2 regions of the Duganella sp. LjRoot269 genome follow, and region 2 is predicted to be linked to the other one. Evidence: riboswitches for the same ligand, from Rfam matches in the RefSeq annotation. Region 2 holds a riboswitch; the other holds the start of a gene.
What was found. A riboswitch is a leader RNA that binds a small molecule or an ion and turns the genes downstream of it on or off. The one in region 2 is predicted to bind glycine.
Positions count from the first base shown of each region.

Region 1: it holds a riboswitch for glycine, as region 2 does, so the genes downstream of both, gcvT (glycine cleavage system aminomethyltransferase GcvT) here and ACSQ3S_RS21125 (D-amino acid dehydrogenase) in region 2, are expected to answer to the same signal.

Region 1 covers NZ_CAXUSL020000001.1:4,419,777-4,426,828, forward strand. Annotated here, with positions in the region: gene ACSQ3S_RS19765 (DUF1631 family protein) at 1-511, opposite strand, end outside; gene ACSQ3S_RS19770 (methyl-accepting chemotaxis protein) at 756-2,558, shown strand; gene ACSQ3S_RS19775 (hypothetical protein) at 2,717-2,929, shown strand; gene ACSQ3S_RS19780 (ATP-dependent Clp protease proteolytic subunit) at 2,991-3,551, opposite strand; glycine riboswitch at 3,692-3,790, shown strand; glycine riboswitch at 3,796-3,904, shown strand; gene gcvT (glycine cleavage system aminomethyltransferase GcvT) at 3,980-5,107, shown strand; gene gcvH (glycine cleavage system protein GcvH) at 5,144-5,524, shown strand; gene gcvP (aminomethyl-transferring glycine dehydrogenase) at 5,625-7,052, shown strand, end outside.
Region 2 covers NZ_CAXUSL020000001.1:4,715,895-4,722,946, reverse strand. Annotated here, with positions in the region: gene ACSQ3S_RS21135 (LysR family transcriptional regulator) at 1-70, shown strand, start outside; gene ACSQ3S_RS21130 (tetratricopeptide repeat protein) at 92-1,027, opposite strand; gene ACSQ3S_RS21125 (D-amino acid dehydrogenase) at 1,069-2,340, opposite strand; glycine riboswitch at 2,395-2,497, opposite strand; glycine riboswitch at 2,505-2,602, opposite strand; gene ACSQ3S_RS21120 (DUF6434 domain-containing protein) at 3,080-3,295, opposite strand; gene ACSQ3S_RS21115 (GNAT family N-acetyltransferase) at 3,363-4,043, shown strand; gene ACSQ3S_RS21110 (UbiA family prenyltransferase) at 4,111-5,580, shown strand; gene ACSQ3S_RS21105 (hypothetical protein) at 5,577-5,942, shown strand; gene ACSQ3S_RS21100 (hypothetical protein) at 5,964-7,052, shown strand, end outside.

The sequences.
Region 1 (7,052 bases), 300 kb from region 2:
TGTCGAACTCGGTCCAGGCCTGCTGCAGCGCGACCAGGAACACTTCGGGACGGAACGGATTCTGGCTGCCGCGCAGGATGTCGCGGTCCAGCAGGAACGCCAGGCGCACGTTCAGCGTCTGCAACTGATCGGAGTACAGCGTCTCGAACGGCTTGCTGACGCCGCCCAGCGCCACCTTGTTGTCCATTTCCTCGTACGGCACCAGCGACAGCGGCTGCTCGGCCTCGCGCGGCTGGCCCTTGGCGGCCGGCGCCAGTTCGGCGATCTCGCGCCGCAGCGCCTTTTCCAGCGTGCCGCTGGCCAGGTGCAGGAAGGCGAAATTGCGGTTGCGCAGCTGGTTGCCGGCCCGGATGCGCAGCTGCATGGCGCGGGTGTCGCCGTCGGTGGCATCGATCAGCGCGCCGGCCAGCTTGGTGGCCAGTTCCAGGTATTGGTCGCCGGCATGCTTGGTGGCGATGCCGATCAACTCTTCCAGCAAGGCATGCCGCGGCGAAACCGTCTTTTTCGGCACTGCGGATGTTGTGGAAGTTGCAACCATGGTCGGACCTGCTCAGGCGTATTCAATCGGGATACCACATTCTTGCACATTATTTCCACATGGCAATACACGAATGGAAAGACTGTGTGATTTTTTGCGTATTTTCCTGACTTTCAGCAACTTTTCCGCCACTGTTGACCCGACTCAAACGACAAGGTTGAGGTTTCCTTAACATAACAAACTCCCCTCCCGCCTTCCGCCGACACCAAGGATCACCATGAAATTCTTACATAACCTGGAAACGTCCAGCAAGCTGCTGGCCGCTTTTGCCGCCGTGCTAAGCCTGAGCGTGCTGCTTGGCGTCAGCGCCTTGTCGCGCATGAGCGCCATCGACCAAGCCTCGTCTGAATTATCCGGCAAATGGCTGCCGCGGACGATAGCCGTGCTGTCGCTGCGCAACGATCTGCAGGAAGTACGCAAGCTGCAGCATGTGGTGGTCGCCGACAAGGACAGTATCGCCGATGCCGACAGGAAGCTCGCCGACGCGATGACCGCGCTGCGCGCCAACAGCGGACAGCTGGCGCGGCTGCTGGACGACTCACCGGCGGCGACTGCAGAACTGCTGCGCCAGAGCGGCGAGTTCGGCGCCGAGCATGACAAGCTGGTCGCGCTGGCTGCCGCCGGCAACCGCGAGCAGGTCGGCGCGCTGCTGAAGGGCCGCTCGCAACAGCTGCTGGACGGGCTCAACGGCACGCTCGACAAATTGCTGGCCGCGCAGATAGACGGCAGCCAGCAGGCGGGCCGCGCGGCCGACGAGCTGTACAGCGGCGCGCGGGTGGTCACCGCCGGCCTGCTGGGCACGGCGATCTTCGGCGGCGCGCTGCTGGCGCTGTGGCTGGCGCGCTCGATCTCGACGCCGCTGCGGCAGACGATGCAGGTGGCCCAGCGCATCGCCGACGGCGACCTGGGCAACCGCATCGATGTCACGTCGGACAATGAAACCGGCAAGCTGCTGCGGGCCATGCAGCATATGAACGACAGCCTGCTGGCGGTCATCGGCCAGGTGCGCGGCGGCGCGCGGGCGCTGGGCGGCGCGGCGGCGGAGATTGCCGAGGGCAACCTGGACCTGTCGGCGCGCACCGAGCAGCAGGCGGCGTCGCTGGAGGAGACCGCGTCGGCGATGGAGCAGCTGACGGCCACCGTCAAGCAAAACGCCGATCACGCGGTGCAGGCCAACCAGCTGGCCCTGTCGGCCTCGGCCGTGGCGGTGCGCGGCGGCTCGGACGTGGAACTGGTGGTCGGCACCATGGCGTCGATCAACGACAGCTCGAAGAAGATCGCCGAGATCATCGGCGTCATCGACGGCATCGCCTTCCAGACCAATATCCTGGCGCTGAACGCGGCGGTCGAGGCGGCGCGCGCCGGCGAACAGGGGCGCGGCTTCGCGGTGGTGGCGTCCGAGGTGCGCAACCTGGCGCAGCGCAGCGCGGCGGCGGCGCGCGAGATCAAGCAGCTGATCGACGATTCGGTCGACAAGGTGGCGCGCGGCACGCAGCTGGCCGACCAGGCGCGCAATACGATGGACGAGGTGGTCGGCAGCGTCAAGCGGGTCACCGGCCTGATCGGCGAGATCGCCGATGCCAGCGCCGAACAGACCACCGGGCTGGAACAGGTCAACCAGGCCATCGCGGCGATGGACCAGGCAACCCAGCAAAATGCCGCGCTGGTCGAGCAGGCTGCCGCCGCCGCGGCGGCGATGCGCGGCGAGACGGACAAGCTGGGCAAGGCGATCGAGGTGTTTGCCGTGCCTGATGGCGACGCGGCGCAGGCCGCGCCCGCCGGGCGGCATGCGGCGCCAGGCGGGCGGCGGACGGCGCGCGGCAGCGCTGCGGATGCCGAATTTGCCGAACCGGCCGTGGATCTGGCGGACTCGGCGGAAGTCCGGCAGCCGTTGCGGGCGTTGCCGAAGCCGGCCGAGCGCCGCAAGCAGGCGCGCGCCGGCGCACCGGCGGCGGCCGGCGGCAAGCGCGCAAAAGGAAATAGCGGCGCCGCGCAGCAGGCCGAGTGGGAGGAATTTTAAGCGGGCAGCAAGGCATGCTCCTACACGCCACCAAGAGGAATTCCGATAGCGATCCCCTACACGAAAACGCATCATTGCCACACCTGAAACGCGGCGGAATTTCAAGTGTCGGCGCGAATCCGGCGAGTACGTTCTTTCACTTTCGCAAAGGAATCAAAATGAACTCGAATCAAAAAGGTGGCGGTAGTAAACAAGGCTCCAACCAGGGCAGCAGCAAGCAGTCCGGCGGCCAGGGTTCGTCCAGCGGATCGCGCGGCAGCAGCGGCGGCACGCAGGGCGGCACCCATGAGCAGCACGTGGAGGCCGGCCGTCAAAGTCACAAAAACGACGGCAAGAAACAGTCCGGCGGCTCCGGTAATCAAGACCGCTGAATAAGCCGGCGAGGCCGGTGAGGCCAGCGGCGGTCACTGCGGCGCCAGCCCCGGCGCCGCATCAGATGTTTGCCACCCGTTGTCCGCGCGGCGGCGCGAAATCCTTCACCTCATTGATCATCCCTACCACCAGGCCTTCGGACGCCGTCAGGTGCAAATCGGAATATTCGTGGATGCGCCAGTGCTCGGCGGTCAGCTGCACGTGCTCGCGCAGGATCTGCTCGGTGCGGGCGTCGTCCGCCTGCAAGCCCTCGACGATGATGCGCAGCGCGTCCGGCCGGGCGCCGTGCGGCGCGCTGGCGTGCGATTTGTGCACCATGAAGCGCGCCGTGTCGCTGGCGTAGCGCTCCGAGCCGGACAGGAACAGGATCACCGCGATCGAGGCCACCGCGCCGGCGTTGTAGGTGCAGATGCGGATCGGCAGCTTGCTCAGGTAGTTGTACAGGCAGATGCCGTCGCTGACGTAGCCGCCGTTGGACTGGATCAGGATATGGGCGGTGGTGATGCGGTCCTCCGTCATGTCGGCGACCGCGTCGAACACGCGACGCACCATGTCGCTGTTGACGTCGCCGGACAGGGTGAACCACGCGTGGCCCTCGTAAGTAGTTGAATCTTGGCTCATGGCTGGGCTCTCGAATAGGTGTGGTTTATTCTAGCAAATAGTTGTTTTGCGGGCCTTATTGTTGCATTCATTCGTGCGCGGGTATTGTTGCCACCGTTGCCGTCAAGATTGACAATATCGCCCTTCTGACATATATTCCCGAGTCTTGATCGGGAGAGGGTTGCCGGGCGAATTCGCCGGAGCAGCCGCCGAAGGGGCACTACCCAAAAACTCTCAGGCAAAAGGACCGATCAAGGGGCCAGTTTGGCTCAACTCTGGAGAGCGGCCGCGGCATACGCCGGCGGCCCACCGAAGGGGCGCGCGGAGATCCATTTCTCCGTAATCTCTCAGGTACCAAGGACAGAGGGGTCTGCGATCATTGTGGAATCAGCTTTTTAGCCGTTCCTTGTATGTTCTGTTAACCCCTATTCGAATTGGACCGAGGAATCATGACGCTCAAAGCTACCCCACTCAACAACGCCCACCGCGCCGCCGGCGCCCGCATGGTCGATTTCGGCGGCTGGGACATGCCGGTCAACTACGGTTCGCAGATCGAAGAACACAACGCCGTGCGCACCGACGTCGGCATGTTCGACGTGGCCCATATGTGCGTGGTCGACATCAAGGGCGACAACGCGCGCGCCTTCCTGCGCGGCCTGCTGGCCAACAACGTCGACAAGCTGCAGGTGTCGGGCAAGGCGCTGTACTCGTGCATGCTCAACCCGCAGGGCTTCGTCATCGACGACCTGATCGTCTACTTCATCAACGAGAGCTGGTTCCGCCTGGTGGTCAACGCCGGCACCGCCGAAAAAGACGTGGCCTGGATGCAGCAGCAAAACACCGCCACCGGCAGCGGCCTGACGATCACCCAGCGCAGGGATGGAGACGGCGCCAACGCCATGGCCTTGATCGCCGTGCAGGGCCCGAACGCCCGCGCCAAGGTATGGCAGGTGATCCCGGAATCGAAGGAAGGCACGGCCGACATGAAGCCGTTCAACGTGGCCTTCGCCCACAGCCCTGTGTTCGGCGAGGCGATGATCGCCCGCACCGGCTACACCGGCGAAGACGGCTTCGAGATCGGCGTGGCCGCCGACCAGGCCGAGAAGCTGTGGAACGCGCTGGCCGCGGCGGGCGTCAAGCCGGCCGGCCTGGGCGCGCGCGACACCTTGCGCCTGGAAGCGGGCATGAATCTGTACGGCCAGGACATGGACGAAACCGTCAACCCGCTGGACGCCGGCCTGGCCTGGACCATCGACCTGGTCGCCGAGCGCGACTTCATCGGCAAGGCCGCGCTGCAGGCGATGGGCCAGAATGCCCAGTTCGTCGGCCTGATCCTGCGTGAAAAAGGCGGCGTGCTGCGCGCGCACCAGAAGGTCGTCGTGGCCGGCACCGACGCCGTCGGCGAGATCACCAGCGGCACCTTCAGCCCGACCATGCAGCAGGCCATCGCGCTGGCGCGCGTGCCCAACGGCGTGGCCGTCGGCGACACCGTGCACGTCGAGATCCGCGACAAGAAGCTGGCGGCGTCCGTCGTCAAGCTGCCGTTCGTGCGTAACGGTAAAATCCTTGCTGTATAAATTAGTACCCCTGACACCTACCCTCTGGAGCCTTACATGAATATTCCTGCAGACCTGAAGTACACCGAATCCCACGAATGGGTACGCGCTGAGTCTGACGGCACCGTCACCGTCGGCATCACCGAGTTCGCGCAGGACGCGCTGGGCGACATCGTCTTCGTCGAACTGCCGAAAGTGGGCACCACCTACGGCACCGGCGACGACGCGGCCGTGGTGGAATCGGTCAAGGCGGCCAGCGACATCTACGCGCCGATCGCCGGCGAAGTCGTGGCCGTCAACGAAGACGTGGCCAGCGCGCCGGAATCGATCAACACCGACGCCTACAGCGCCTGGCTGTTCAAGATCAAGCCGGCCGACGCCGCAGCGATCAACGGCCTGATGGACGCCGCCGCCTACGGCAAGACCACCGAAGCGTAATTTCGCCGCCACGCCGCACCGTCATTCCCGCTTGCGCGGGAATGACGGCAGCGGCTGATTTGCCGTCCCGCTCACTTACTCAGCTCCCCGCCCCCATATCATGACCCGCACCAGCCTGACCCAACTCGAAGCCCGCGACGCCTTCATCGCCCGCCACATCGGCCCTGACGCCGCCGAACAGGAAGCCATGCTGTCGGTACTCGGCTACGCCTCGCGCGCCGCCCTGATCGACGCCCTGGTTCCCGCCAACATCCGCAACCAGGGCGCGCTGCCGCTGGGCGCGTACTCGCAGCCGATGCCGGAACAGGAAGCGCTGACCAAGCTGAAAAAGATCGCCTCGAAGAACAAGGTGCTCAAGTCGCTGATCGGCCAGGGCTACTACAACACGCTGACGCCGGGCGTCATCCTGCGCAACATCTTCGAGAACCCGGCCTGGTACACCGCCTACACGCCTTACCAGCCGGAGATTTCGCAGGGCCGCCTGGAAGCGATCCTGAACTTCCAGCAAACCGTCACCGACCTGACCGGCATGGGCATCGCCAACGCCTCGATGCTGGACGAAGGCACCGCCGCCGCCGAGGCCATGACCTTGCTGCAGCGCGTGGGCAAATCGAAATCTGCCGTGTTCTACGTCGCCGACGACGTGCTGCCGCAGACCCGCGAAGTGGTCGAGACCCGTGCCAAGCCGCTGGGCATCGAGGTGCGCGGCTTCCATCCGGCCGAGCTGGCCGGCATCGGCGAAGCCTTCGGCGTGCTGCTGCAGTACCCTGGCGTCAACGGCGCGGTGCGCGACTACGCGGCCGACGTGGCCACGATCAAGGCCAAGGGCACGATGGTGGTGGTCGCCGCCGACCTGCTGGCGCTGACCATGCTGACGCCGCCGGGCGAATGGGGCGCCGACGTCGTCGTCGGCAACAGCCAGCGCTTCGGCGTGCCGCTGGGCTTTGGCGGCCCGCACGCCGGCTACCTGGCCACGCGCGACGAATTCAAGCGCAGCATGTCCGGCCGTCTGGTCGGCGTCACCATCGACGCCCAGGGCAACAAGGCCTACCGCCTGGCGCTGCAAACCCGCGAGCAGCACATCCGCCGCGAAAAAGCCACCTCCAACATCTGCACCGCGCAGGTGCTGCTGGCGGTGATGGCGTCGATGTACGCCGTCTACCACGGCCCGAAAGGCCTGCAGCAGATCGCCAAGCGCGTGCACCGCTACACCGGTGTACTGGCGTCCAACCTGAAGACGCTGGGCTACACCGTCGTCAACGACAGCTACTTCGACACGCTGACCGTCGCCGTCAAGAACGCCGAGCAGCTGCACGCATCGGCCCATTCGCACGGCGTCAACCTGCGCGTGATCGACGCCTCGCATGTCGGCGTGTCGCTCGACGAGACCACCACCCGCGAAGACATCGCGCTGCTGTGGACCGTGTTCGCGCATCCGGTTGGCGGCCCGGCCCACGGCCCGGACTTCGACACCGTCGAAGCGGCTGTTTCGCGCTCGTTCCCGGAATCGCTGGCGCGCACCAGCGAC
Region 2 (7,052 bases):
TTTCGGCGATCCGCCGTATTGGGATGTTGCGATGAAGGCTGCCGGGGCGGGCGAGCGCCGCGCCCCGTGAGGACTGCCTAATCTCAGTGAATTAATCCCAGTCGCCGCCGCCACCGCCGCCGCCACCGCCGCCGCTGTCGCCGCCACTGCTGCCGCCGCCATCGTCCCAGCCACCGCTGGTGCCGAAGTCGTTGCCGCCCATGTCGTCGCGGCGCAGCAGTTCATCACGCGACGGATCGTCGTAGACGATGTCGTTACGCGGCTGGTCGTGGTTGCCCGACGAGCCGTGGTCGCCGGTGAACTGGCGCGCAATCGCTTCGCCGGCCACGATACCCGCGCCAACCGCGGCGCCGGTCGCCAGGCCGCCCATGATGCGCGAACCCATGCCGCTGCCTTGCGGCTGGCCATAGCCGGGGCCATAACCCTGCTGCGGATAGCCGCCCTGCGGTGGGTAGCCGCCGGGTGCGTAGCCAGGCGCCTGGCCGCTTGGATCAAAGCCGGCAGGACCGTTGGCTTGCTCGTTACGGCGCGACATGAAGCGCGTCGCCAGCCAGATGAAGCCCAGCAGGCCGCCGCCGAGGATCAGGATGGTGCCCCATGGCATGCCGCTGCTTGGGCTGTTGTTATAGCCGCCGCTGCTGTAGCCGGCGTTGCTGTTGCGCGGCTGCTGCTGGCTGTAATTGGCCTTGGGCTTCTGGCCGTCCGCCAGCAGCGCGCGCAACTTCGCCACCGCGCTTGGATTCACTTTCGGCAGGCCGGGTGCCAGGCGTTCAGCCGTCGCCAGCTCACCTTGCGCGGCGGCGAACTGGCCTTGCTTGGCCAGCAGCTCCGCTTCGACAAAGTGCGCCGTGGCGCTGTTTGGATGCGCTTTGAGGACCTGGCCCATCAATGCCTGCGCTTCGGTGTATTTGCCCGCTTCGGCCGCTACATAGACCTCGTGGATCGTAGGCTCGGCCGCAAACACCGGCGTCGCCAGCGCCAGGGCGCTCGCCAGCAGGGTCATACGTGCGATAGATTTTGCCGTCATGTCAGATCTCCTTGTAGGGACAGGCTCAAGATGATGGCAGTTTACGCCATTTTCAAGGCTTGCGCGGTGCGCTGGCCCACGTTGGAGCAGGGAGCGCCCAGGGCGGACAGTACCGTTTCGGCAATAATGTCCGCCGTGGCGGCCGACAAGGTCCAGCCCAGGTGGCCGTGGCCGGTGTTGTAGAACACTGTCGGCGCCTTGCCGCGGCCCACGCGCGGCATCAGGTCCGGCGTCATCGGGCGCAGGCCGGCCCACGGCGTCACGTTGCGGGTGCTGACGCCGGGGAAGCATTGCTGCACCCAGTTCAGCAATGGCGCGATGCGGTCGGCGCGGATGTCGCGGTTGAAACCGTTGAATTCGGCCGAACCGGCCACGCGGAAGCGGTCTTCGCCCAGGCGGCTGCAGACCAGCTTGGTGGCGTCGTCGAGCAGGCTGACGTTGGGCGCGGCCGCCTGGCTGGCGGCATCGTCCAGGTGCACGGTGATCGAATAGCCCTTGACCGGATAGACGTTGACGTGATCGCCCAGCATGGACGCCATTGCGCGGCTGGCGGTGCCGGCGCAGACCACCACCGCGTCGTAGCGGCTGGTGTCGTCGCCGCCTTCCTGCTCGACGGTGACAGTGGCGCCGGTGGCGTCGGCATGCATGGCGGTCACGCGCTGGCCGAAGCGCAGCTCGACGCCGAGGCGCTGCGCGGCCTGGGCCAGGCCGGTGGTGAACTTGTGGATGTCGCCGGAGCTGTCGCTTTCGGTGTAGTGGCCGCCGTAGTACTGGCCGGCCAGCGTCGGCTCGATGGCGCGCATCTCCTCGGGGGTGACGGCGCGGCGCGGCAGGCCGCCCAGTGCCAGCAGCTTCGATACTTCAGCCGCGCGCTCGAAGCCTTCGCGGTTGCGGTAGATGTGCAGGATGCCTTCGCGCTTGAGGTCGAAGTCTATGCCTTCCTCGTCGGCCCAGCTGAACAGATGCTGGCGCGCGGCCACGGCCAGTTTGGCGGTGGCGATGGTGTTGTCGCGGTAGTGCGGGATGGCGGCGATGAATTCGGCAAACCACGACAGCTTGTGCCAGCTGGGCTTGGGATTGACCAGCAGCGGCGCGTCGTTCTTCAGCATCCACTTCAAGCCTTTGACGATGGTGCCGCTGTGGTTCCAGACCTCGGCGTTGGAGGCGGACAGCTGGCCGCCGTTGGCGAACGAGGTTTCCATCGCCGCGTAGCGATGGCGTTCCAGCAGCGTGACCTTGAAGCCGCGCTTGGCGAGTGCGTAAGCGGTGGTGACGCCGGTGATGCCGCCGCCGATGATAGCTATGGTTTTCATGAGGGTAAAGCTCCAGCACGTCAAGGGGAATGGTCGATGCGCGACATGCGCAGGGACACCCCCTCTGTTCTGGACCTGAGAGATTCACAACGACCGTGGGTAGCGACGCTGCTTGCTCCTTCGGTGCGCCGGGTGACGTCTGTCCGGCTGCTCTTCAGAGTTTGAATGCGGTATCGGTCCTTTTGCCTGAGAGTTTCCGGGGCGGTTGCTCCTTCGGCGCTGTGCGGGTGGGTTCCTGGACAGGCTCTCCCGATACTGCGTTGGCTCGTGGCCATTTTGCAAAGGGGTAGCTTACAACAAAAGCAGGAGGCGTCAAACGATTATTTTTTGGCTGTCGTAGCAGGCGGGACTGTCAATACCGCTCAATGGGGGTTTCCGCCCGCCGTGCAATTGCAGCTCGCAATTGTCACGGGGAGCCCGTTTTCCAGCTGTTTGAGCCTTTCACCTCACCTGTGAATGTGTCAAGGACCCAAACGATTCCAGGTGGAGTCGATGTACGAAATTGATACCGTCCACATTGAGCGTGATAGACGAGAGCTGCACCGATGATCGCTGCCGCCGCGAGGATGCAATACCCCGTAAATCTGTCGCTATTCAATTGGTACTCCTTTGAGAACGGTTGATTTGATACTTTAAATTGATGAATTTAAGTTAATGTTGCCCGCAAACGGTTGCAGCAGCCCTCTATTTCTCATCGGCGGGAATCTCGGTCTTAGACCTTGCACGCAAGTGGCCGAACTCAGCCGCGTTCAACGCGGCGTCGCGTCCATTCGTCCGCCACGTCGCCCATGTTCTTCGCCAAACCATTGCGCACCCACGCCATCAGTTCGCGGTCGAATTTGAAATCGGGACCGCACTGACCGGAGAGAAAGCGCCGGACGTTTTGCGTGTTCCTGTAGCCAGAATCGATTTCGGTCGTTCGCGAAATCACTCCGCCATGCCAATCGAATTTCATCTTCACTTCCTTTGAGGACTTTGGATTTATCATATGCCCAAGAATAACATTCCATCAATGCTGAAAAATGCACGTATTGTCACTGCCTGAACTTCTCGCCGGCTGGCTCGGCGCGCGATCGCTGGCGCACGGTCTGCCGCTGCCGGTGCCTGACCATGGCGGGCTGCGTGTCGATAGCGGCCTGCCACATGAAAACCGGCGTTACGTCTTTGCCGGCCCGGAGCAAGGAATACGCGAGCTGGGCCAGTCGATTACAACGCCATACACCCTGATCAAGATGTGCGGCACCGGCCAGCAATTGCTGGCGCTTGTGCCGCCCAGGTGGCAGCTCCAGCCCTCCGCTTACCTGATGATGCAGGACAGCGTCCGCGAAGAGGTACCGCCGCTGCCTGCCGGATATCGGATCGATGTGGAGGAGAACTATCCAATTGCGACGGTGCGTATTTTTGCGGAGGACGGCGCGCTTGCCGCCGTCGGTCATGTGGCTGAATACGCCGGCGTCTTCATTTTCGACCGCATCTTCACCGCCGCCGCGCACCGGCGGCGGGGCCTGGGCAGGGTGCTGATGGCGGCGCTGGGGGCGATACAGCAATCAGGCGCGGCGCAACGGGTACTGGTGGCCACGGAGGAGGGCCGGGCGCTCTATTCGGCGCTCGGCTGGTACGTGCGTTCGCCTTACTCTACGGTGGCGATTCCGCCACCTCCGCTCCCATTAATCCTGACAAGGAAATTTGAAGCGTTTATTTGACGCAGTCGACATCGGCCTCCTTGGCGTCGAGCTTATAGTAAGGCGATCCCGTCTTGAGATGCCGCAGATGAAAATCGACCTGGTCCAAGTCAATTCAGCAGCCGCTTGGCCAATAGTTGTCGATCTCGACGGGACATTGACCGCAACAGATACGCTTGTCGAGTCGGTCATCCAGTTCATCAAGCAATCGCCGCTCAATTTACTGCGCCTGCCTTTCTGGCTACTGAAAGGTCGCGCGGCGTTCAAGGATGCGGTCTGCTCCCGTGCCGCCATCTCGGCGGACCGCTTGCCCTACCGCGAGGCGTTGCTGGTTTATCTGCGCAGTGAAAAAAGCAAGGGGCGCCATATCATCCTGGCCACGGCGGCGCATAAATCAATCGCCCAGGGCGTATCCGACCACCTTGCGTTGTTCGATGACGTATTGGCTACCGACATGGGCCGCAATCTCAAGGGCAAGGTCAAACTTGAAGCCATACAGGAAAAGCTTGGAACAGACTTCGTCTATGCCGGCGATAGTCGTTCAGACATCCCGATATGGAACGCCGCGCAAGCAGCCATTCTGGTTGGGGCCTCGGCAGGCCTGGCCAAATCCGTCCGCGACCGAAACCCGGTCGAGCAGGAGTTTTCGAAAGAGCCAATTGGCTTTTCCACCTGGATGAAGGCATTGCGGGTACACCAATGGCTGAAAAACCTGCTGTTGTTCGTGCCCTTGCTAACCGCCTTTTCCTTCATGGATATTGGGAAGCTCGCGACAATAGCGCTGGCCTTCCTGTCATTTTCGTCTGCCGCTTCCGCCACGTATATGTTCAACGATTTGTGGGATCTGGAAAGCGACCGCGCTCATCCCCGAAAAAAGGACCGTCCATTCGCCAGCGCCAGGATACCGATACTTACCGGGCTTGTGGTCGCCGGCTATTTGCTCATGCTGGCGTTTGCATTGGCTCTGGTAGTCTCCCAGGCTTTCTTCCTAATGTTGCTCCTGTACGTAATTCTTACCAGCAGCTATAGCTGGATGTTCAAGGAATACGTGCTGATTGACGTGATCATGCTGTCTCTGCTTTACACGCTGCGCATCCTTGCCGGCTCTGTGGCTGCCGCAATCCCCACCAGCGAGTGGCTGCTGGCCTTTTCGGTTTTCATGTTCCTGAGTTTGGCATTGGTGAAGCGCTGTTCCGAACTAATCTCGCTGGAACAGATCGGAAATATAGCCGCGCGCGGCCGCGATTACCGGGTGGCGGACCTGGCGGTACTGTCGCCACTGGGTGTGGCGTCCGCCATGTCGGCAGTGGTTGTCTTCGGGCTTTTTATCAATTCCCCCGATACCCAATCCCGCTACGCGACACCTGGTCTGTTATGGCTCGTGGCCATAGGATTGATTTACTGGCTGGCCCGGCTTTGGATCAAGACCTCGCGCGGAGAGATGCACGACGATCCCGTGATCTATGCGATCAAAGACCGTGGCAGCCGCAGCACCGTCATCGTCATGGCAGTCACGATGCTGATAGCACACTTTCTTGCGTTGGATGGAATGCTATGAATACTCTTTTCATTGCCGTCTTGAGCATCGCGCTCTCTGTCATGGCCCAGTTTTCCTTGAAGGCAGGCATGTCCAGTGCGGATGTGAGGGAGGTCATGGCACAGCCGCTGGCTCTGCGTACCGCCTTCACGGTGTTTTCAAACAGGTTCGTGTTGAGCGGTTTTTTCCTTTATGGGGTGGGCGCCATAGTCTGGCTCGGGGTGTTATCCAGGTGGGACATCAGCAAGGCATATCCCTTGGTTGGACTGGGCTTTGGACTAACCGTCATTGTCGGCTTGTTAGCGGGAGAGCAGGTGACGATGCTGCGTGCCGGCGGGGTTGCGCTGATCTGCGCGGGGGTTTTTTTAGTCAGTAAGAGTTAGCTGATCTATCGGAGCAGCGACATGCGTCCAATGTTTGCCCGTATCAATGAAAAGCAGTGGCTGGCTTTGATTTTGGTGTTCGCGCTTTTGGCGCGGAGCGCGACAGCTTTTGCCCTGCAATTCCAGCCTGTCAGCGACTACGCTGGATATGAGCAGATGGCGATGAACCTGGTGGCTGGCAAAGGGTTGGTTGAGGGGGGCAATTCCGCATTCCTGAGTGCCGGCTACCCCCTGTTTGTTTTGGCGCCGGTTTTTGCCGTCTTTGGCCACCATTTGCTGGCCGCGCTGTTTGCGAATGCATTGCTATGCACCGTCAGCGCGTGGCTGATTCATCTGATCGCGAAAGAGGCTGGCGCCGGCAAGGCGGGGCGGTTACTCAGTGTCGGTATATTCGCCATTTACCTGCCGTCGTGGATTTATGCGGCATACCTTGCCAAAGAAAATCTGATGATGCCGCTGATGCTCGGTGTCGTCCTGCTTTCCTTGCAATGCAGCTGCAATCCGTCGGCGCGGATTGCGATCCTGGTTGGCGCTATTCTCGGACTGCTTGCGATCACTGGAAATTCCGGCTTGACGCTTACCCCGGTTTTTGTGATTGCGCTGATGATTTCACCCTTGTCTTTGCGCCGAAAACTGGCAAGACTCGGCTTGGCCGTATTGGTCGCCTTGCTCGTCGTGGCGCCCTGGCTGATACGCAACTATCAAGTCCTTGGTGCCCCGGTTTTAAACACCAATGGGGGCTTCAATCTCTACCTGGGTAACAATGCCGCCGCGGACGGCATGTTTATTTCCATTGCCGACACGCCAAGGGGCGCTACCTGGCATCAGTTACGCAAGCAAGGGGAGGTCGTGGCAAATGACACATTGAAACACGAGGCGATTGCCTGGATAAAGCAGAATCCGAACCGGTTCCTCGCCCTGTCGTTTAAAAAAGTCGTCCTGTTCTGGATGCCTCCGGTACACGAGGGGGAAGGCCCTCAGCCCAAAGGAGAAGCCTTGACGCGCTTGGCGTGGCTGGCGCAATATCTTTTGATCTGCGGCTCGGCGGTGGGCGGCCTTGCTTATCGACGGCTACGAACCAGAAATAATTGCCTGCTCTGGCTTGCCGCG